4 regions of the Lysinibacillus sp. FSL K6-0057 genome follow, and region 2 is predicted to be linked to each of the others. Evidence: riboswitches for the same ligand, from Rfam matches in the RefSeq annotation. Region 2 holds a riboswitch; each other region holds the start of a gene.

What was found. A riboswitch is a leader RNA that binds a small molecule or an ion and turns the genes downstream of it on or off. The one in region 2 is predicted to bind S-adenosylmethionine.
Region 1: linked by a shared signal. The riboswitch ahead of MHB40_RS22335 (bifunctional homocysteine S-methyltransferase/methylenetetrahydrofolate reductase) and the one ahead of MHB40_RS23725 (cyclase family protein) in region 2 are both predicted to bind S-adenosylmethionine.
Region 3: linked by a shared signal. The riboswitch ahead of MHB40_RS02360 (MetQ/NlpA family ABC transporter substrate-binding protein) and the one ahead of MHB40_RS23725 (cyclase family protein) in region 2 are both predicted to bind S-adenosylmethionine.
Region 4: linked by a shared signal. The riboswitch ahead of MHB40_RS08685 (YezD family protein) and the one ahead of MHB40_RS23725 (cyclase family protein) in region 2 are both predicted to bind S-adenosylmethionine.

Annotation. Positions count from the first base shown of each region.
Region 1 covers NZ_CP152047.1:4,462,867-4,468,849, reverse strand. Annotated here, with positions in the region: gene MHB40_RS22340 (protoporphyrinogen oxidase) at 219-1,613, shown strand; SAM riboswitch class I at 1,713-1,813, shown strand; gene MHB40_RS22335 (bifunctional homocysteine S-methyltransferase/methylenetetrahydrofolate reductase) at 1,903-3,750, shown strand; gene metH (methionine synthase) at 3,743-5,983, shown strand, end outside.
Region 2 covers NZ_CP152047.1:4,741,750-4,747,732, forward strand. Annotated here, with positions in the region: gene MHB40_RS23710 (ABC transporter substrate-binding protein) at 1-96, shown strand, start outside; gene MHB40_RS23715 (helix-turn-helix domain-containing protein) at 171-1,742, shown strand; gene MHB40_RS23720 (hypothetical protein) at 1,869-2,267, shown strand; SAM riboswitch class I at 2,364-2,470, shown strand; gene MHB40_RS23725 (cyclase family protein) at 2,560-3,297, shown strand; gene MHB40_RS23730 (DedA family protein) at 3,328-3,924, opposite strand; gene MHB40_RS23735 (Cof-type HAD-IIB family hydrolase) at 3,996-4,769, opposite strand; gene MHB40_RS23740 (DUF2225 domain-containing protein) at 5,106-5,789, shown strand; gene MHB40_RS23745 (hypothetical protein) at 5,812-5,983, shown strand, end outside.
Region 3 covers NZ_CP152047.1:496,262-502,244, forward strand. Annotated here, with positions in the region: gene MHB40_RS02345 (enoyl-CoA hydratase-related protein) at 1-171, opposite strand, end outside; gene MHB40_RS02350 (methionine ABC transporter permease) at 185-856, opposite strand; gene MHB40_RS02355 (ATP-binding cassette domain-containing protein) at 849-1,874, opposite strand; gene MHB40_RS02360 (MetQ/NlpA family ABC transporter substrate-binding protein) at 1,981-2,811, opposite strand; SAM riboswitch class I at 2,901-3,005, opposite strand; gene MHB40_RS02365 (PPC domain-containing DNA-binding protein) at 3,128-3,631, shown strand; gene MHB40_RS02370 (pyridoxal phosphate-dependent aminotransferase) at 4,107-5,276, opposite strand; gene MHB40_RS02375 (carbon-nitrogen family hydrolase) at 5,373-5,983, shown strand, end outside.
Region 4 covers NZ_CP152047.1:1,834,017-1,839,999, reverse strand. Annotated here, with positions in the region: gene MHB40_RS08695 (VOC family protein) at 1-367, opposite strand, end outside; gene MHB40_RS08690 (flavin reductase family protein) at 517-1,002, shown strand; gene MHB40_RS08685 (YezD family protein) at 1,093-1,284, opposite strand; SAM riboswitch class I at 1,319-1,414, opposite strand; gene MHB40_RS08680 (phosphopantothenoylcysteine decarboxylase) at 1,624-2,295, opposite strand; gene MHB40_RS08675 (LysR family transcriptional regulator) at 2,367-3,248, opposite strand; gene MHB40_RS08670 (DMT family transporter) at 3,383-4,282, shown strand; gene MHB40_RS08665 (general stress protein) at 4,319-4,756, opposite strand; gene MHB40_RS08660 (DNA starvation/stationary phase protection protein) at 4,947-5,387, opposite strand; gene pepF (oligoendopeptidase F) at 5,605-5,983, shown strand, end outside.

The DNA.
Region 1 (5,983 bases), 280 kb from region 2:
CGGAGGAAGCGATTCGGCGCTCGCCCACAGGAAAGCAAGTAGACTGCAACGGAAATCCATTTCTACCTTTCAATTGACTGTTTTGTTTTTCAACACTAAGGAGAGCTATTTCACTGATGAAATAGCTCTATTTTTGCTAAATTTGTAAAGGGTTTAACGTAATTTTCAATGAAAAAAAGATTATACTGTAGAAAGAACTAAAAATAGGGGCGGTTACTATGAAAACAGTTGTTGTTTTAGGCGGCGGAATTACAGGACTATGTACAATGCATTATTTACAACGTCAAGTGAAGGAGAATAATTTAGATGTTCGTCTAGTGCTTGTAGAAAAAAATACATATTTAGGAGGCAAATTATATTCAGCACATGAACAAGGTTTCATCATGGAAACAGGTGCTGATTCTATTGTAGCCCGTCATCAAGGCGTTATGGAACTCGTACAGGAGCTTGATTTTGAAGCGGAGCTAGTTTACAACGAAACAGGTATTTCTTATATTTATACGAATAATGAGTTACACGCTATACCAACAGATTCAACATTTGGTATACCGATGAGTTTGGCATCCTTAGAAGAAAGTACACTTATTTCAGAGCAAGGAAAAAAAGAAGCGTTAAAGGATTTGACATTACCTAACAACGGCTTCACAAAGGAAAGTTCAATAGGAGAATTTTTAACTTACTATTTAGGGGAGGAACTGGTGAAAAATCAAATTGCACCAGTACTTGCAGGTGTTTATTCAGGAGATTTACATCAGCTTTCCATTGGCTCTACTTTACCGTATTTAATTGATTATAAGAATAATTATGGAAGTATTATTAAAGGATTTGATGCGAATCGTGAGCAATTTGTTAAAGCAGCGAACAAAAAATTTATATCCTTTAAAAATGGTTTATCTTCTTTAATTGATCGACTTGAACAAACATTATCAGATGTAGAAATCATCAAGGGCGTTACTACTCTAAATGTTCAAAAACAAGATAAAAACTACACAATTTCCTTAGCTAATGGTGAAAATATTGAGTCAGATTATGTCGTTTTAGCATTACCGAATGATGCTGTTCAAAATCTACTACAGGATGAATCTTTAAACCGCTATTTTGACCAATTTACGACAGCGTCAGCCATTACCATCTATTTAGGCTTTGATGTGCCAGACTCTAGATTGCCAGCAGATGGAACGGGCTATATTGTTTCGCATAATTCGGATGTTACTTGTAATGCAGCAACCTGGACGAGTCGTAAATGGAAGCATACATCGAAAGAACATAAATTACTTGTACGACTCTTTTATAAGAGCATCAATCCAGCCTATGAGCAACTACGTGCCATGACGGATGAAGAATTGGCAGCTGTAGCTTTAGAAGACGTGAGGAAAAGCCTAGGAATTGAGGAACAGCCAACAGTTGTGAATGTAACAAAATGGATTGATCAAATGCCTAAATATGATCTAGCTCATCGTGAAGCGTTACAAGGATTACTACAGGAATTACATGAAAAGTATCCACATTTATCGATTGCTGGGTGCTCATATTTTGGCGTAGGTATCGGTGCTTGCATTCAAAACGGGAAAAAAATTGGTGAAGAGCTTGCGAAGGAACTTGCCAATTTCTAAGGTTTTAAGTGGAAAAAAACTTTGTTATGTGAAATAGTCTTGACTCATTCGTCAGTAAACGATATGATTCTTTTAATTATTTAAAAAATTCATACTTAATTCTTATCAAGAGAAGCAGAGGGACTGGCCCATTGAAGCTTCAGCAACCAACTTTATTGTCAGGTGCTAAATCCAGAAGACCGTTGAGTCGAAGATGAGAAGGAACAACAATGATGAATCGTTAAAGCCTTCTTTTTTTATGAAAGAAGGCTTTTTATTATATAGAGACATAGGAAGAGAGGCTAGTTTTATGGGATTGCTTGAAAGGTTAAAAACGCATGTATTGACAGCAGACGGTGCAATAGGCACAGTGCTATATGGCTATGGATTGGAGTATTGCCATGAGGAAATGAATGTTCAGAGACCTGAGTTAATTGAAAAGATTCATAGAGAATATATTGCAGCTGGTGCTGACATCATTCAAACGAATACGTACGGTGCAAATGCCATTAAATTAGCTCGCTATGGATTAGAATCACGGGTCCAACAATTTAATGAAGCGGCTATTACCATTGCAAAACGAGCAGCGGCAGATGGCGGTCAATTTGTCTTAGGGACAATTGGAGGTATTCGAGGAATTCGTAAAAGTGATGCAACATTAGATGAAATATTAGCGACAGTTGAAGAACAGGCAAATGTTTTACTTGCAGGAAATCCAGACGGCCTTTTACTTGAAACCTATTATGATTTTGAAGAATTAACTGCAACCTTAAAGATGCTACGTGCCAAAACAAATTTACCGATTATTGCACAAGTATCTATGCATGAGCCTGGTGTTTTACAAAATGGAATGTCTTTAAATAATGCCCTGCATGAGCTAGAAACACTCGGTGCAGATATCGTGGGTGTCAATTGTCGACTAGGTCCACATCATACGATTCAAGCATTTGAAGGTGTAGAACTTCCTAACAAGGCATTTATGTCTGCCTATCCGAATGCCTCACTTCTTGACTTAGAAGATGGACGTGTCGTTTATGAATCAGAATCGGATTATTTTGGTCGAGCGGCTGTCGAATTACGTGATCAAGGCGTACGCTTAATAGGGGGCTGCTGTGGTACGACACCGAAACATATTGCAGCAGCAAAGAAGTATTTAGAAGAGTTATCACCGGTTCAGGAAAAGCATGCGAAACCTGAAAAGATTGAGATTGTTCGTGAAGCAGAGCCACCAAAGTATGAGCCTCTTCATGAAAAAGTAAAACGTGAACGCTCTGTCATAGTAGAATTGGATACACCTAGACATTTAGAGATTGATGGGTTCCTTGAAGGAGCAAAGCAACTGTATGATGCAGGTGCAGATGTAGTCATGATGGCAGACAATTCACTGGCCTCTCCACGTATTAGCAATATTGCAATGGGAGCATTGTTAAAGAGTACACATGGTGTACGCCCACTAACACATATTACATGTCGAGACCGTAACTTAATTGGTCTACAATCGCATTTAATGGGATTAAATGCTTTAGGTATTCATGATGTGTTGGCCGTTACAGGTGATCCAACAAAAGTTGGAGATTTCCCAGGTGCGACAAGTGTTTATGATGTATCTTCAATGGAGTTAATCCAATTAATTAAGCAGTTAAATGAAGGGGTTTCTTTCTCAGGCAAGCCACTTCGTAAAAAAGCAAATTTTTCAGTTGCTGCTGCATTTAATCCAAATGTCCGTGTGTTAGATCGTGCTGTGACACGCTTAGAGAAGAAAATTGAGCATGGAGCAGACTACTTCATTTCTCAACCAGTGTACACGAAAGAAAAAATTGTAGAAATTTATGAGGCAACAAAGCATTTACAAGCACCAATTTACATCGGCATTATGCCTGTTACGAGTTATAAAAGTGCTGAGTTTTTACATCATGAAGTGCCAGGTATCAAATTATCCGAAGATGCCTTAGCAAGAATGAAGGCATGTGGGGAAGATAAGGAACGGGCAACATTGGAGGGAATTGCTATTGCCAAAGAATTAGTAGAAGTGGCTGCGCAATATTTCAATGGTATTTACCTTATTACACCGTTTTTACGTTATGATGTGACCCTAGAGTTGATGAAATATATAGAGCAATTGGATGAACAGAAAAAAGGAGTAAGTATACATGGCTAAGCACTCGATTGAAGAGCAACTAGAGAAACGTATTTTAATTCTTGATGGCGCAATGGGAACAATGCTACAAAACGAAAATTTATCAGCAGAGGATTTTGGTGGCGAGGAGCTTGATGGCTGTAATGAAAATCTTGTCCTTACTAGACCTGATGTCATTGAGAAAATTCATCACAAATACTTAGAGGCAGGCGCAGATATTATTTGTACAAATACATTTGGTGGGACGCCTCTTGTGTTAAATGAATATGATCTTGGCGCAAAAGCCGAAGAAATTAATAAGCGTGCAGTGGAAATTGCTCGCCAAGCAGTGGATAGTTATTCGACATCGGATTGGCCACGTTTTGTCGCAGGGGCTATGGGACCAACAACAAAAACGTTATCAGTTACAGGTGGTATTACATTTGATGAGCTAGAGGAAAATTTCTTTGTACAGGCAAAGGCATTAATTGAGGCAGGAGCCGACGTTCTGTTATTAGAAACAAGTCAGGATATGCTCAATGTCAAAGCAGGCACCCTAGGCGTAAAGCGTGCTTTTGAGAAAACTGGGAAAGAACTACCAGTCATGATTTCTGGAACAATAGAACCAATGGGTACGACACTTGCAGGGCAAACAATTGATGCCTTTTATATTTCAATCGAGCATATTAAACCATTATCAGTTGGCCTAAACTGTGCGACAGGACCAGAGTTTATGACAGATCATATTCGTTCATTAGCAGAGCTTTCAACAGGCTATATTAGCTGTTACCCGAATGCAGGCTTACCAGATGAAGAAGGATGTTATCATGAATCACCAGAATCGCTATCGCAAAAGTTAAAAGGTTTTGCAGATAAGGGTTGGCTTAATATTGTAGGTGGATGTTGTGGAACGACTCCAGCTCATATTGCAGCCATTCGCGAGGTTTTAAAAGATGAACAACCTCGTCAATTACCTGAAAAAACACATGGTCATGCGGTATCGGGAATCGAACCCTTATTGTATGACGATTCTATGCGTCCGTTATTTATCGGGGAGAGAACAAATGTTATCGGCTCTCGTAAATTTAAGAATTTGATCATTGATGGAAAGTTTGAGGAGGCAGCAGAGATTGCACGTGCACAAGTAAAAAATGGCGCACATGTTATCGATATTTGTTTAGCCAACCCTGATCGTGATGAATTAGCCGATATGCGTGGATTTATGCAGGAGGTTGTAAAAAAGGTTAAGGTGCCTCTTGTGATTGACTCGACTGATGAAAAGGTTATTGAGGAAGCGTTAAAGTTTTCTCAAGGGAAAGCCATCATTAACTCTATTAATCTTGAGGATGGTGAAGAACGATTTGATGCAGTAATGCCACTCGTGAAGAAGTACGGAGCCTCATTGGTAGTTGGAACCATTGATGAGATAGGAATGGCCGTTGATCGTCATCGCAAGCTTGAAATTGCTGAACGTTCCTATAAACTATTAACTGAGAAATGGGGACTTGCACCGGAGGATATCATTTTTGACCCGTTGATGTTCCCTGTAGGAACTGGGGATGAACAGTATATTGGTTCAGCCCTTGAAACGATTGAAGGCATTCGTCTCATCAAAGAAAAATTGCCGCAGACATTGACGGTACTTGGCGTAAGTAATATCTCATTTGGTTTACCACCAGTTGGCCGTGAAGTACTGAATGCTGTCTATCTCTATCATTGCACACAGGCAGGCTTAGATTATGCCATTGTGAATACAGAGAAACTGGAGCGTTATGCATCCATTCCTGAAGAGGAAATTAAACTTGCAAATGACTTGCTATTTAATACAAATGATGAAACATTAGCTGTGTTTACAGATTTTTATCGTGATAAAAAGAAGGAAAAAACGGAAGCGGATATTCCGAAAACGGTTGAAGGTCGTTTAGCTTACTATATATTAGAAGGTACCAAAGAAGGCCTAATAGAGGATTTAGATGCTGCACGAGAAATCTTTGAGGCACCGCTGGATATTATTAATGGCCCTTTAATGGAGGGCATGGCTGAGGTAGGTCGATTATTTAATGATAACCAGCTCATTGTAGCGGAGGTTTTACAATCAGCAGGTGTAATGAAGGCCGCTGTTGCTCATTTAGAGCAATTCATGGAGAAGGATGAAGAGAGTGCTGGTAAAGGGAAAATGGTACTTGCTACCGTAAAAGGTGATGTCCACGATATTGGGAAAAACCTTGTTGATATTATATTAAGTAATAATGGCTATAAGGTTGTCGATTTGGGC
Region 2 (5,983 bases):
CATGTCTATATTGCTGATCGAACATATTGGCAATCAGGTGCCATCACAGCTAACTTGCTAAAGTATGATGATCTAGAGAAATGGTTCGTAAAATAATGTTCAAAAGAAAGCTCTTAAGAGGGCTTTCTTTGTGTTTTTCTTCAAATTCAACATAAAGGGGTGAATCATCAATGGGTAACTTAACACATGTTTATACGTTACAAAATATCTCTTATGCAATTCAATCATCAAACACGCAGTTGATTAGTAGTGATTTCTATACACTTTTCATCGTAATGAGTGGCAGTGGAAAGCTAGAAATAGATCCTAACACCATACATCTTAGTGAAGAAAAGTGCATATTGATACCGCCCAATAACACGGTTAGTATTCACATCCAAAGCAAGCACCTATGTTATTATCAATTACAATTCAACATTGTCTATCTCAGTAATAATCAGACTATTTCTAACCATTTTACGCGTGTTAAAGAGCAACGTCTCCTCCCCGTTTCGCAATGTCACAGACTGCTAGAAGCCATTTATCAAAACCGCCTAGCGGAGGATGAGCATACGATTTTTGAGCAGCATGTGCACTTTCAAGAGCTGATGTTATTGCTCTTACATCAAGCTATACCCAAGCAGGTGCAAAAAAATGATCGCCAATCTGTTGAGCAGTCCATTAACCACTTACATAAACATTTTGAAAAAGAGTGGACGGTTGAGCAGTTGGCCGAATTAGCCGATGTACCAAGATGGAATTACACCCGCATTTTCAAAGAGATTACGGGGCAAATCCCTCTTCACTATTTAAATAACATTCGTCTTGAAAAAGCTAAGCAATTATTAATGACGACAAATGATCGAGTATTTGAAATTAGTCAGTCTGTCGGATTTAATAATGAGTATTATTTCAATCGTCGTTTTAAAGAACAGGTCGGCATCTCTCCAGGGCAATATCGAAGAAATCAAAGCAGCAATCTACGTGTATTTGCACCATTTTTAGAAGATTTCTTTGTCGCCCTTGGGATTACGCCAATTGCTCAATTCAGTCATTCAAAATGGGGAAAACAAGACTATTTAGGTCTCCAAGAAGTGCCAGATATTGATGTACAAAATAGAGAAATGGATCGACTTCTTCACTATAAACCAACTTTAATTATGCTAGATTCTGGTGTGGAGCGTTGGGAATCCTTTCATCATTTAAATGAGGTAGCTCCTGTCTGCCATATCTCACATCCTGGTGAGAACTGGCAATCTACTTTATTTAAAATTGCTGATTTAACAGGAAAGACCTCCTTGATGCAAGACGTGGTCCTACAATATGAGGATAAGGTACAGCAAGCAAAAGAAATTCTTAGCAAATCCGTTTATGGGCAAAGTGTGGCATTTCTCCGTATTTCAGCCATTGGCATTACCCTATACGCTGGTCCTGAATGTGGCTATACGGGGCCCATTTTATATCGTGACTTAGGTTTAATGCCACATCCACTGGTATGGAGTATTCCGCACAATCAACGTAAAGCACAACTGACGTTTGATCAATTGCTGCAATTAGACGCAGATCACTTGTTTATTACATTTGATAAACAACATTCTATTTATGAAAATGAGGAACGTGCTATTTTAAAAACGCCCACTTGGAAAAACCTAGCCGCAGTTAAAAGTAAATGTGTCTATGAAGTAGACTTTTTAACATGGATGAATTATGGCATTTTATCACATAGTAAAAAAATTGATGATGTCTTGAATATCCTAGGCTAAACAAAAAGGAAGCCCACTATAGCTTCCTTTTTCAATGTTTTAGGACAAACTTGATACTGAAAGTAACACCGAAAGCCATTTGGCTACATAAGATAAGATATCAGCTATAGGATAGGAGGAATTACATTGTATTACAATCCTTATCCGTACTTTGTTCATCCCTATCATTATCCAACGTCGCCATCCGTCCATCAGCTTGCCGTAAGACCTATTCCTCAACATTTAGCAATGCCGACCACTAATCCCTTTCCACCTGTCGACACACATAAATTGAAAATTTCAGCTACACGGATAAAGGCGATGATGCAGCAAGCTCAATTACTTACGGATAAAATTGATAGCTCCCAACAATTTGCACATGATCTAATGAATGCTGCACAGCTTTCAAATAAAACAGAGGTTGATAGATTAATCACATCAACAGGCATCACGATGAAATTTGAAGCAAACTATACACCAGATAGTTTTAGAATACGTCTTATTGATCATGATTGTTGTGGAGTAACCTTAAATTTAAATTGGTGAAAAAACTTTAACCTTGTATCCCTAGTGAACTTGTAAACTATAAAAAACTATGCTAAAGTATTTGTATTGTTATTTCTGAAAATTCTTATATCACTTTTCTTATCAAGAGAGACGGAGGGATTGGCCCGATGAAGTCTCAGCAACCAGCTCAACAGTATGGTGCTAATTCCAATTGGCAAAATGATCCGCCTTGAAGATGAGAAGAAGAACTACCGTTGTTAATGCAGGAGTCCTCTTCTATAAGGGGACTCCTTTTATTTACCACTAATTTCAACAGAAAGCAGGGAAATTGATGTCTAATGAACTTTTACAAGCTTTGCAATTATTAAAATCAAAACAATGGGTTGATTTAACACATACATTCGGCCCTAATTCACCACATTTTTTTATGTTTGAGGACGCTAAATTTGAAACATTATTCTCTCATGAGGATGGTTTTTTTGCCCAACAATTTACGTTCCCTGGTCAATATGGCACACATATCGACCCACCTATTCATTTTGTACGAGACACTCGGTACTTAGAAGAATTAGAACTAAAAGAACTCGTTCTTCCCCTTGTCGTCATTAATAAATCACAAGAGGCTGCTAGCAACCATGACTTTTCATTAAGTGTTGAAGATATTCGTGATTTTGAAGCCCAGCATGGAGAAATTGAAGCAGGAACATTTGTAGCATTACGTACAGATTGGAGTAAGCGCTGGCCAGATAAGGAGGCATTCAGTAATAAGGATGCAGAAGGACATAACCACATCCCTGGCTGGGGTTTAGAGGCTTTACAGTTTTTACTAAAAGAACGCAAGGTAAGCGCAATTGGTCATGAAACATTCGATACGGACTCTGCCGCTGATTTTCGTAAAAATGGCAAGCTAGATGGCGAATATTTCGTGCTTGAACAAGACACCTATCAAATTGAGTTAATGACTAATTTGGACAAGCTACCTGCGAAGGGTGCTATCATCTTCAATATCGTACCTAAGCCAGAAAAAGCATCAGGCTTCCCTGTGCGCTCATTTGCTATTTTGCCATAACATAAAAGTCGGTATAGCGTATACCGACTTTTATTTTTGTCCATTTCTTTTTTTGAATAAAAAGTAAGCAATAAGCATTCCTAGAATAAACAATAGGATGAGATAGATACTATAATGGGTTAAATAGTATCCAACAAATCGCCATTTCTCCCCAAGCATCTTTCCTAATGATATAAATGTGAACGTCCAAATAAATGCACCTGTATAGGCAAAAAGCGCAAACTTCCTATAAGGATAATTATTAATAGCTGCAATATATGCTGTCAAATGACGTACCCCAGGAATAAAATAGCCAATTAATAATAAGGTAGGTCCAATTTTTGTAAACATCTTTTTCGTAAAATCAATTTTTTGCTCTGTAATATGAATTTTAGGGCCATATTTCTGCAATAACGGTAAGCCAAAACGATAACCGATATAGTAGCTTAAAGTAATGCCTCCAACTGCACCAATCATTGCACTGACTAAGGCAGGAATGTGTTCAAGGCTTTCTCGGTAAACACTATAGCCTACATAAGTTAAAAAGACCTCATCAGGAAGTGGCAACCCAACAATGCCTCCAATTAGAATTACGATAATCCCAAAGTATCCGTAATGTTCAATTAGAGACTGCACGTGTTGTGCCATAAATCATCCCACCTAAAATTTATTAAAATCGACCTGCTATATAAGTTTCATGACAGTCTAACCTCAGCACTCTAAATGACTTGAAGTTGACGTAAAGCAAAATTGACACCGCCATCAGTAGATTTCTTTGTAACAAAATTGGCAGCACTTTTTAGAGCTGTGCTACCATTTCCCATGGCAATCCCTAACCCTACATACTCTAACATGTCAATATCATTATCCCCATCGCCAAAGGCAATGGCATTCTCAGGGCTAATGTTAAAATAATCCAGTACCGCTTTAATAGCTAATGACTTCGAAACATCCTGCTGTAATACATTCACAATATAAGGATGCCATCGCTGCAAAAATATATTCGAAAATTGGCTAGCATATCTTTTTTCAGCCAGCTCATCTGCATATAGACACATGAGAAAAACCTCTTCATCTACAATTGTTTCATTTACAAGTGGAAAATCCCGTAAAGATAAAGTTTCTTGCATCGCTCTTAAAGCTACTGGACTTTGTATGCTATTCATGGACAGTTGCTCTGTAAAAAATGTTAGGCTATGCTGTTGTTCCTGCGCAAAAGCCTGTACATTTTGGACAATATCTTTAGCAATGGGTGTTTTATGTATGACAAGATCCTTATGTTTCACATAGGCTCCATTTGCTGTAATAAAGGTTTCAATCCCCAGCTCTTTTAACTCAGAGCACATGGATAAAGGTCTTCCGGTAGCCGCTACAAGATGGATTCCCTTGTCTTGCAATAGCTGAATAGCCTGTTTTGTACTTTCTTCCACACAGCCATCCTCATAATTAATTAATGTGCCGTCTACATCAAAAAACACGATGTTATATTTCATTTTGAGTCCCCCTACATAAATAGTAATTTAGAACCACAAGAATCAAGTTTATTATTTCTTTTCCATGAAATATGTGAAAGTATTTTGACAAACTTTCAGCAAACTATATAACTTCCATTCGCAACACCGATAAAAACTATTACAAGCGTATTTATAATAATATTTAACTAATAAATCCATGAATATTTTTATTTTAATAATTCTAAAGGAGTATACCAAAGAACTCAAAATTGTTAAAATAAAAGATAATCACTTAAATACATTGAACGATAAATTCTTACGTATAAATAGAACAAAAGAAATAAAATTCTAGAGCACGCAAAGGAGTTGATTCTTATGGCATTTAACATTTACTACTATGAAAGTAGTGTAGATTGTAAATTTTGCAAAAAGCAGTTTACAACATATAAAGTTCGCCCTAATCGATATAAAATTATCGAAGAACAAACGGATTTCATGCCTGTTTATGATGGCCTAAACCCTTTGCTGTATGAAGTTGCCGTGTGTCCACATTGTGGCTATGCCTATCATAAATCTATGACACGGACATATGGACCTTTCATGCTACTCATTGATGAACTATACATTAAAGAGCTCCAGAAACCTATGGATATCTGTCAGGAACGTACAATTGATGATGCCATTATCAGTTTTAAGCTCGCCTATTTAGTATCCCGTGCATCAATGGAGGAAGCTCTTTTAATGGCGAATTTCGCTCTAAAAATTGCTTGGCTCTATCGATTAAAAAATGACGAAGAATCCGAAAAGCGCTACCTTTTTGCAGCTAGAGACTTTTATAGTAAATCCTTTGCCTCAAATCAAGAAGGTGGAGAGAGAATTCAGTTTTTACATGCTGAATTAAGCCTTCGACTTGGTGATATCCCTGAAGCTAAAAAAGGATTTTCACGCTTAATCGCTGATCGAAATGTTTCGGCGAAATATCGCAAGCTTGCACGTAATCGTTGGGAAAATTATAAATATGATGAACAACCTATAACAATTAATGAAATCATTAATTAATGGGACGAGGAGATGATTAGTTATGTTGCTATTTCAAAAGAAAATTGACGTGAGAGAAGAGGATATATTTTCAGAGTTACATCATTTTTTATTAAGAAAAAATAATCGCTACTTAACAAACGATGAAGTTGTCGCTTTAACAGGCGTATCATCCGAATTGCTCTACAAATGGGTAAAAGCAGGGAAATTAAAGA
Region 3 (5,983 bases), 810 kb from region 2:
ATTGACACCACGGACAATTAAGAGCTTGATAGAAGAATCTACACGTAGCTGTTCAAGATGGTCTACTATAGCTTGAAACATTGCCCTTGATAAAGAATTTCGTTTATCAGGGCGATTTAATACTAACGTTGCAATATAGCCATTTTTCTCTACATAAATTTCCTTTGTCATCTTCATTCTCCTCTTAATCTTTTTTCAATTTCGCAGCGAAGCGGTTACCGATAGATTGAATGCTTTGCACAAGGATGATTAAGATAAAGACAGTTGCATACATCACATCAACCTCATAGCGTAAATGACCATAACGATAGGCAAGGTCACCTAATCCGCCAGCACCAACCATTCCTGCCATTGCCGTTGCACCAATTAATCCAATTGTGGCAATCGTTAAGCCTAAAATAATCGATGGACGAGCTTCACGTAATAGTACATGCCAAATAATATGACGACGTTTAATACCCATGGCTGTGTAAGCTTCTACCACTCCTGAATCCACTTCTAAAAGCGCAGATTCCATCAATCGTGCAATATAAGGAGCTGTGTAAACAACTAACGGAACGATTACACCTTTAACACCAATTGTTGTACCAACAATTAACTTGGTAAAAGGTAAGATGAAGAATAATAAAATGATAAATGGCACAGAGCGGACAATATTGATGAATAGATTAAAAAACTGATAGAAAAATTTATTTTCAAAGGATTGTCCTGGTCGTGTTAAAACGATTAATAGCCCTAATGGAATACCAATTAGAATGGAGAAAAACAATGAAATTCCGACCATTTGAAATGTTTCGATAATTGCTTTGCCAATAACATCTGACCAATCTGTAAAGAAACTTTGGATACTACTCATTGAACGCACCTCCTAATTCTTCCACTGCCACGCCATTTTCCGAAAAATAAGTTAGCGCCTTTTGGACAATCTGCGTCTCGCCATGTAGATGCACCACAATATTGCCGACAATGCCGTTTTTTAATTCAATAATATTAGCCGTTAAAATATTTGGTTGCACATCGTATACCTTAGTGACTTCTGCTAATAATGGCTTACCAGTACTTTCACCAAGGAATGTTAAACGGATTACACTACCTGAAACATTTAATTGCTCAATAAGAGAAGGGGATAAATTACGTTGTGAAATTGTATTTAAAAACTTTCGCGTTGTAGGGTGCTTCGGTTTTGCAAAAAGTTCTATAGCTGTGCCGAATTCCACAACTTTCCCTGATTCTAGAACAGAAACCTCATCGCAAATTTTTTGAATCACATTCATTTCATGTGTAATGAGCAGAATCGTAATGCCTAATTCACGGTTAATTTTTAACAACAATTCAAGAATGGCTTCCGTTGTCTCAGGGTCAAGTGCACTTGTTGCTTCGTCACTAAGCAAAATCTCTGGCTCCTGTGCCAAGGCACGTGCAATAGCCACACGTTGTTTTTGACCACCTGAAAGTTGATTTGGGTAACTATCTAGTTTATCTGTTAAGCCTACAATTTCAGCATATTTAGCTACCCGGTTTTTTACTTCCGTCTCTTTATAGCCTAGTAGTTTTAAGGGAACAGCAATATTATTGTAAACTGTTGCTGTTTTTAATAGATTAAAGTGTTGGAAAATCATCCCGATTTTTTGGCGTGTTTGACGTAATTCATGAAGAGAAAGGGTCGTAATGTCTACATTGTCTATCACTACTTTTCCTGCTGTAGGACGTTCTAGTAGATTAACACAACGAATGAGTGTACTTTTACCAGCACCACTATAGCCGATCACACCATGAATTTGTCCCTTTTTTACATGAAGATTGATCCCATCCACAGCTTTAATGATGCCTTTTTTCGACTTGAATTCTTTTGAGATATTTTGTAATTGAATCATGCGATTGTTTGCTCCTTTCTCAACCTTCTAAAAAGCAAGAATCTGCTCGTCTTCCCATAGAGGAATTTCGGCAGATTCTTCGGCTTATAGAAGCTTCCTGAATGTATTACCAGCTAGGGATTACTGAACCTTTGAATTCTTCTTCGATGAATTGACGTACTTCATCAGATTGGTAAGCCTCAACGAACTTTTTAATTGTTGGGTCATTTTCATTTTCAGCGCGTACGACAATGTAGTTCACGTATGGAGAGTCAGTAGATTCCAATAAAATAGAGTCGTCTTTAGGGTTAATGCCAGCTTCTAATGCGAAGTTTGTATTTATAGCTGCTACATCTACTTCACTAAGCTGTTTAGGAATTTGAGCTGCCTCTAATTCAATGAATTTTAAATTCTTTTTGTTTTCTTCTACATCACGGATCGAAGCTGTTAAGTCTGCGCCATCTTTTAGCTTAATATAGCCAGCTTCTTGTAAAACAAAGAGGGCACGTGCTCCATTCGTTGGGTCATTTGGTAGGCCAAACGTTGCACCATCCGGAATGTCATCAAAGGATTTATATTTTTCAGAGTAGATACCCATTGGATTCAAAATCGTTTTGCCCACTGGGACTAAATCTGTATCATGATCTTTATTAAATGTATCGAGGAAAGGTTCGTGTTGATAGCTGTTCGCATCAAGATCACCTTCAGCTAAGGAAGTATTAGGTAAAACATAGTCAGAAAATGATTTTAGCTCTACTTCTAGCCCTTTTTCTTTTGCTACTTTAGCTGCTACTTCTGCAATTTGCTCATGTGGACCAGAAGTGACACCTACGACGATTTTCTTTTCATCAATTGCCTCAGCTTGGCCTTTACTATCTTCTTTAGAGCCACAGCCTGCTAGCGCTGCTACTAATGTTAAACTTGCTAAACCTACTAAAAATTTATTTTTCTTTTTCATGAAAACTACCTCCAAGATTGTTTTTATCGGTTTTTTGAAAATAAAAAAACTCTCTTACAAACTAAGAGAGGCTCATGAAAAGATGTCCTCTCTTATCTATCAAACGAAGATCGTTTGCAGGATTTAGCACCTTCCTTTAAAAAGGAGGTTGCCGAGCTTCATAGGGCCAGTCCCTCAGCTACTCTTGATAAGAGATTTATAATATTTTTTTGTAATTCCGATAGAACTAATATAATTTATAGGGTATAGTAAGTCAATAATTAATTTTTAAAATTTTTATATAATTATAATATTTCGACGTGAAAGAGGGATAACAATGTCTGTGAGAGTTAATTATGGTATAGGTTCATTTGGTAAGGTTATTAGTGCTCGTCTTCTAACAGGGACAGATATCATTGAGGGAATTGAGGCGCTCTGTGAAGAGAATCATATTGAGTCAGCAACGATTGTTAGCTGTATTGGTAGCTTTCAAAAAAGTAGCTTTGTATATTTAGTGCCAGATGCAACAGCTCAGATTCAAGTTCGTTTTAGTGATGTGGTTGAAAAAGATGGACCACTTGAATTTATTCAAGGCTCTGGTGTGGTGTGTAAGCGTGACGGGGGATATGAAACACATTTCCATGGTTCTATGAGCGATCAATGGGGTGTTGTGTCAGGTGGGCATTTAATAAAAGGGGGAAATCCTGTTATTACTGCTGACATCGTGCTGGCTGAGGTACAAGGTATTCAACATATTCGAAAATTGGATGATGAAACAGGTCATGTTCAATTTTATCCATTAGAAAATGGTTTAGGGCAGCCAAGGAAAATCGAAAAATAATGATCCTGTAGCTAGAGTTAGCTACAGGACACATGTTGTGGAAAAAAGATCATGTCACTAGCAGAAATAGACCTTTTAGCAAGGTGAGGGGTTGATTTCCGTTCCGCCAGCGTCCTTTCCAGGGGGCGTCCGATGAGCCGCTTCACTCACTTCCGTTCGCTCCAGGGTCTCCTCTGTGACGCTAAATCCCCCTAGGAGTGACGCTGGCTCCACTCCAATCAACCATTCTGTAAAAATGTCTTTCCCTCTTTCATACTAGTAGTAGTGAACAAAATAACTCATTATTTGTATGATTAGAGAGAGGATAGGCTCTTATTTTCAATGTGGAGAGATGATTAGTCACAACAACCCTCAATAAAAATGAGTAGTGTACACCTTCATTTTATTTGTACAACCTTTGTTAAGACGATAACACTTTTATGGATTGGGGTGGAAGGCCTTTTCACCTTTCACAAATATTCTATTGATGGTATTGTCATTTGTTAAATAATTGTAATTGCTCGATTCTATGGATTGCTTCACGTAAACGTTCTTCGCTTACCAGCAAACCGATACGGACGTAGCCTTCGCCATATTGACCGAAACCATTGCCAGCTGCCACAGCAATATCAGTTTTTTCAAGCAATAGATCGGCAAATTGTTCGCTTGTATAGCCTAGTGGTACAGGAAGCCATGCGAAGAAGGAGCCTTTTGGAGCCGTAACATGCCAGCCGATTCTTTGAGCTTCTTCAATGAGTACATTTCGGCGACGCTCATAAGTAGCTCGTAGTTCATCCGCACATTGTTGGGAAGCTGTCAGTGCTACTGCTGCTGCTTGTTGAATAGCAGGGAATTGACTACAAAACAGATGATCCTGAATAAGATTAATAGCAGCAATAATCTCCGCATTCCCAACGGCGAAGCCTATACGCCAGCCTGCCATATTATAGGTTTTCGATAGGGTATACATTTCAATCCCAACTTCTTTTGCACCCTCTGCTTGTAGGAAGCTAATTGGTTTATTCCCGTCAAATCCTATTGCTCCATAAGCAAAATCATGTGATACGATAATATTGTGCTCCTTCGCAAAACGAACGGTTTCTTCAAAAAACGCAAGTGTTGCTGTACCACCTGTAGGATTGTTCGGGTAATTTAGGTAAAGTAGCTTTGCCTTTTCTTTCACTTCATCAGATAATGCATCATAATCAGGTAAGAAATCATTTTCAGCAAAAAGCGGCATCACTTCAAAATTAACATCCCCTAATACGACACCTGATAAGTAATCTGGATAGCCAGGGTCTGGTAAGAGCATCGTGTCGCCAGGGTTTAACACAGCTAAAGGTAGTTCAACTAGACCGATTTTTGTCCCACCAAGAATCGCTACCTCTGTGTCAGGATTTAGTTCCACATGATATTCACGTTGATAAAAGTCGGCAGCTGCTTGGCGTAATTCAGCGATACCTCGAAACGGTGAATATTTATGGTTTTGTGGGTTTTCAGCCGCCTCCTGTAATGCTTGAATGATGTGAGGAGGCGTGGGTTGGTCGGGATTTCCTTGCCCAAGGTTAATGACATCACGTCCTTCTTCTAAGGCCGTGTTTACTTTTTGAACGAGTGCTGCAAAAAATTGAGTGGGTAGTTGCTGTAGTTTTTTAGAGAATTCCATGCATAATCACCTTTTTCAGAATATAATAATTATTATTGAAGAATATGAAGCAAATAGTATTACTTTTTCTGTTAATTGTCTAGAGGAGGAATAGATATGAAAATCGGTTGTATTCAATTAAATGTAGGCTTTGGCAAAGTTGAAGAAAATTTTGCACGTGCTGAGGATAAGATTCGAGAAGCTGCAAAACAAGGGGCAGAAATCATTGTGTTACCTGAAATGTGGAATACAGGCTATGCTTTGGAAAAACTGCCTGAGCTAGCGGATAGCGATGGGGGGCGGACAAAAGCCTTTTTAGCTAAACTAGCTAAGGAACTAGATGTACATATTGTAGGTGGCTCTGTTTCAACAAAGAAAGGCGACAAATTTTATAATACGATGTATACCTTTGATCGTAATGGAGAGCTTGTAGGGGAATATAGCAAGGCACATCTTTTCCGTTTAATGGACGAGCATCTTTACTTAGAGGCAGGGAATGAAATGAATCGTTTTGCTCTAGGTGACATTGAAGCTGCTGGTGTTATTTGCTATGATATTCGCTTCCCAGAATGGTTACGTGCCCATGCATTACAAGGAGCAAAGGTATTATTTGTACCAGCGCAGTGGCCAACTCCAAGGATTGACCATTGGAAAACATTGCTGCAGGCTCGTGCAATTGAAAATCAATGCTTTGTGATAGCAGTTAATCGTATTTCGAAAAAGGTAGA
Region 4 (5,983 bases), 2.1 Mb from region 2:
CATCTGGTCTTGTTCGGCTACATGCATCTGGCCCATATACTTCATAGCCTAATGCTCGCAAGCGCCGACCCTCTTCCTCAATATTTTTTGTGCGCAGGGCAATTCGAGAAAATCCCTGGCGCTCTTGATCACGTTTAAACGTATAATGTAGGGAATATGGGTATTGTGCCGCTTGCTCAAATAAATCACGATCATAGATAGCAATTTGTTCAATATAGCTTAAGCCAAAGTAGCTTAACGTATTATAAGTCCCCCACATCGTGTGCTGCCCACCATTCACTGTATGGACATTTCGTTTATTGAAGAAAACCTTTATATTTTCTGGTGATTCCACTTGATGAACCAGATGATCAAAATATAAAGTCATGGCCATTCCCCTTTCTTTCCCCATTACCTTTACCTGTATGTTTGATTGGTTTAAAATTTACTCAAGAAAAGGAGTTACTAGTAGGATATGAAAAAAAGTTTCGTTTACCTACAAACTCCGTTCACTAATTTCATAAAGAGGTGATTTGAATGACAGATTTAGTAGCTGCTTTTAAATTAGCATTAGGTAATTATCCTACAGGCGTAACAGTTGTCACGACATGTCATGACACAAAACCTATTGGCTTAACCGTCAATTCCTTTGCATCTGTTTCAATCGACCCGCTCCTTATTTTGTGGTCACTCGATAAAAAATCTCAGCTCCATCCTTATTTTACGGCTGCGCCAAATTTTGCGGTCAATATTTTAGCGAGTGATCAAGAACATTTATGTACACTATTTGCAAGTAAAATCCCTGATCGCTTTGCACAAGCACAGTGGTCAACTTCCTCTTTTGGACTACCGATTTTACATGATACAGCAGCTAATTTACAATGTAAAACGTTTCAGCAAATTGATGCTGGCGACCATACCATTTTTATTGGGCAGGTAATAGACATTACAAATGCTCAAAAAGAGCCTTTACTTTATCATCGCCGTCATATCGGTCCTATACCAAAAAGCTTTTATAGCTAGCCTTTACACAAAAAAAGGGCCACTTGTAAGCAAAGGAAATCCTTCATGCTTATAGGTGGCCGTTTGACATAAGTTCTACTGAAATCATTGTTATTTTTTCTGCGGAAATCTCTGCTTTTCAAGCCTATTAATTTGCACAATCACACCATCTTGAATCGTAATATGCACTTCACCAAATTCAAGATTTTGAATCGCCTTCGCAATTGCCTCTAATTTCTTATCATCTACTTTTACCGACTGAGCCATACGATACACCCCTTCTTTTTTATCCTTATTGATCATAAAGAGGCCAACGCATCAAACTGATTGATAGCCCCTCCTATCTCTCAGACACCATCTGTTGGATTTGGCACCTGTTTTTCGGTTGCCGAGGCTTCATTGGGCCAAGTCCCTCCACCTCTCTTGATAAGAGTACTGCGTTTCTTGAAAATAATTCTATAATTCTGCTATAGGAATGTCAATACAAAATATTAGAAAACCTAGTTGAATACTATGCAATGTGAGAATTTTATAGACTATTCACACATAATCCTACCGTATTGTATGCTATGTCAGTATATCTAACCACAGAAGCAAAGAAAAAAACTGCACAGAAATATAGCCTCTGCACAGTTCTTGATTTTATTGTTCTTGTAAACAGGCCATTAAAGCTTGTGCGGTCTGTTGCTTCCCCATCACCTTGATTGGTTGGCCTTCAGCAGGCACGATCCAATGAGGCTCGTCCCCTCCGTATAAAGACTGGGAGCTATTTGCTACCATAAATTGAGCATTGGCTGTTTCCATACGCAGTCTTGCGCGAGCTAGCAAGAACTCCTCATCATCCGTCGCTTCGAGCTTAAAGCCTACTAATGTTACCTTTGGTTGCCAGCCCTTGATTTGTCCTAACACTTTTGGCGCCTTTTTAAAATGAATAATAGGTGGTTCGTCGGAAGGCATTTTCCCCGCCTCCTCCATTAAATTACCTGATTGATCATACACCTTGTCAATGACCCAATCAGAGCCAGCAGCAGCCATAATGACGATATCGACTTGTTGTTGGACAGCATGACACACCTTTTGTCCTAAATCCTCTATGCCTTCAAATTTTATCAATGTCATTTTGTTGTGGTTTTCTGGGAGCTGTGCAAAGTAACCATGCATATATACTACGTTAGCGCCAGCAGCCAGCGCCGCCTCTGCTAAATAACAGCCCATTGTGCCTTTTGATAAATTCGTATGCCCTCGTACACGATCCCATTTTTCAAGTGTTCCCCCACTTGTAATGAGTACGGTTTTGCCTTGTAATGTCCCCATACACTCACCTATTTTCTGAAATATATACAAATACTATTTTAACGTAATGTAAGGATATGCTTCAATAGCGACTATCGTAGGGAGCTGTTTTGTTCATTTAACCAAGCGCTTAAAATCTCTGCAAATTTCTTTGTAACGGGTGAAGCATGGTGTTTCATAGCAATCCCAATGGTGCGGTAGCCACCTTGCTTTAATGGAATCGCTTTCAATGTTGGTGGTAAATTTTGAATAACCAATTGGGGTAAAATACTAATCCCTAAATGATGTGAAATCATAGAAAGAATCCCTACCTCCTCAGAAAGCTCAAAGCGAATATTCGGCTTTATATGATATTGCTCTAATAGCACCTTGACATCATTTGTCCCTTTATAGGAAGTCATAATAAATGGCATATCCTCTAGGTCTACGATATCAATTTCTGTCTTATCAAATAAGGGACTTTTATCCGAAACAATACATAATAATGGGTCTTGTTGTAACTCAGTAAATTGATATTGCTCTGACTTTTGACCATTCAAGAACCCGACTTCTACTTCACCACTTAAAAGCCATTGTTCAATTTCATAGTAATCTCCCTCTCGTAACTCCACCTGTATTCCTGGAAATTGATTATCCATAATCCGAACAATTTCTGGCATCCAATTCGAAGAAATACTTGAAATTACACCAATTCGAACCTTACCACGTGTCACGCCAAGAATATGAGCTGCTTCCTGCTGTAATAATTCCTGCGCATCCAAAACCTGACGCATTGCCCTTAGCATCGTTTGTCCCTCACTTGTTAATGTTACACCTACACGACTTCGATGAATGAGAGCAAAGCCAAATTCTTTTTCTAAACTTGACACGGCATGACTCACAGCAGACTGTGTTAACCCTAGTGCATCAGCTGCTTTTGTAAAGCTTGCCACCTCTGCCACCTTTGTTAAAATCTCGTATTTAACTAAGCTCATCCGCAATCCCTCTATATACATGAATTTTTTTAATCCTATTCATTATAAACATTCGTTTTACTAATCACAATACAAGATATATAGTAATTTTTAGTATAAAAACTGTTTTAGTACACAGATGGTAGGTGAACATAATGAGTATCCAAGGAAAAGCAAATGTATTGATGGTTATTGTCACAATGTTTTGGGGGCTCTCTTATACCTTTATGGTCATGGGGCTAGAAACATTGGCAGTTTATAATGTGGTGGCATTGCGTTGTATCATCGCATTTTTCGTAGCAGGACTTATTTTTTACAAACGGATGATCAAAGTAAATGGTAAAACATTAAAATATGCGGCTATTCAAGGATTTTTATTATTCATTGTGTTCGCGTTAAGTTTATTTGGTTTACAGTCTACTTCTGCTTCAAATGCTGGCTTCATCTTGAGCCTAACAGTCGTGTTAGTGCCGATTTTCAGCAGCTTTATTGAAAAAAAATTACCTTCTCGAGCAGTTAGCTTTGCGATCATTTGTACGATGATTGGTATTACCGTCTTAACAGCACATGGCTCATTCACTTTCCATACAGGTGATTTATTAGTAGCAATTGCTGCGGTATGTTATTCAATTTATTTACTTTTAAACAGCTCATTCACACGAAATGTAGAATCCATTTCATACGGAATTTATCAGCTTGGCTTTGCTGGTATTTATGCGCTTGGCTTAACATTTCTATTCGAAACACCGACATTGCCAAATTCCACAACATCTTGGATTGCTATTTTAGGGCTTGGCATCATCTGTAGTGCGTTTTGCTTTGTTGGTCAAACTGTTGCACAACAGTATACTTCTGCTACACATACAGGTCTAATATTCTCCTTAGAGCCTATTTTTGCCGCTATGTTTGCCATGATGTTTATCGGAGAAGGCTTAACTATGAAATTAGCGATTGGTGGTAGCTTCATTCTTATTGGGAATTTAGTGGCTCAATTAGAGCACTTCCATGCCCTACGCTTTATCAAGAAAGACGCACAAGAAAAAGTCATACAATAAAACAGAGTGATCACTGGGATCACTCTGTTTTTCTCTTTATAAAAATCTTCTATATTGCTCTGCCTCTGCCATACGCTGTTGATTTCTTAAACGCTCCTCTTGCTCTTCCGCTGTCTCTGGATAGGTTTGAAGCGTATCAACATCATCCTCATGTTCTGCATATAGGACAATACTTCCTTGTTCTACAAGATGTGCATAGTAAGCGATTTGTCCCTCTGACAGATTAAATCGTTTTAAGCCCTCTGTAACAGCTGAGTCGCCTGTAAACCAAGATTTGAATTGGTCTACCCAATTTCCAGCCTCATGTGTTTGCACATCGGCATCCCATTTTACATCCTCAAACTGTTGGGGATCTCTCGCAATAATATGGATATCGTCTTGGTGATAACCTTCCATTCGCATATGCTCTAAAATGTGAAGCATTTCATCCCTTGTATGGGCCACCTCAATTTTTGGATTTTGTTCATTCATCATGTTCAATTCCTCCTAAGTTGTATGGCTTACTAGAAAATTACCCTCACGGCACACAAGCAAACCCGTTTTATGAAACTGTAATAATTGTTATGATGCCTTAAACTATGTTGCTGATTTGACATAAAGCGTTCAGGGCAGAAAAAAACATGCTAGAGAGGCTTTCTTCTCCAGCATGCTGAACGTTTCATTTTTACTTGTCAAGAAAGGCTTTTAACATCCATGTATGCTTTTCAAGAGACTGATACATCGCATTGAGTAAATCCTCTGTACGGTCGTCCCCTTCTTCTGCGGCTAGCTCCATTGTAGAATTCAAAGCTTTCATCAGCTTTTGGAAATCTGAAATTGTCGTTGCAACCATGTCCTCTGTCGTTTCATCACCTGTTGCTTCCTCTACATAGGATAGCTCTAGATGCTCTTTTAATGTCGCCACTGGCTTGCCATCCTTTGATAAAATACGCTCTGCTATTTCATCTAAATTCAGCGTTGTTTCATTATACAGCTCTTCAAATTTTGCATGCAGTGTAAAGAAGGCTGGCCCTGTGACATACCAATGATAGTTGTGTAGCTTTGTGTAAAGCACAGACCATGTGGCCACTAGCTTATTTAATTGTTTGTTTAAGTTTTGTGTCATAATCCATTTCTCCTCCAATATGTCTTGTTCTAGCCATTAGTATGAGTAATAAAAGATGTTGGCTATACACACATTGTTCCCGACCGACAATATTTCAAACATACTTCATGCGAAACGACCTTCAGTAAGAATATTGCAACTATTCTATGAAATTATTTCACTTTCCGAAATAGTTTCGTTATAATGAAATCACTTACATGTAAAGGGGTGTCCATAAATGAAAGTTTTACCATTACGAAAAGATGTTGCAGTAGAAGAAACTTGGGATTTAACAGATTTATTGAGCAATGAGGCTGATTTTGAACCGACCTTAGCACAATTAGTAGAAGATGCACTTAGCTTCGAGCAACAATACAAAGGAACAATTACCGATGCGCAAAAAGTAATCGACGTGTTAACAGCCTTTGAGGAGCTACAAAAAAGATTTGTTCCGATTGGCACATATGCAAGCTTAAATCTCGAAACAGATCGCACAAATGATGTAGCACAAATGCGTGCCGCAAAATTTGGTACAGCTATCGGAAAAGTCAGCAGTGCTCTATCCTTCGTACGCAGTGAGTTACTGGCATTGGATGAAGCTGTTTTACAAGAAGCAG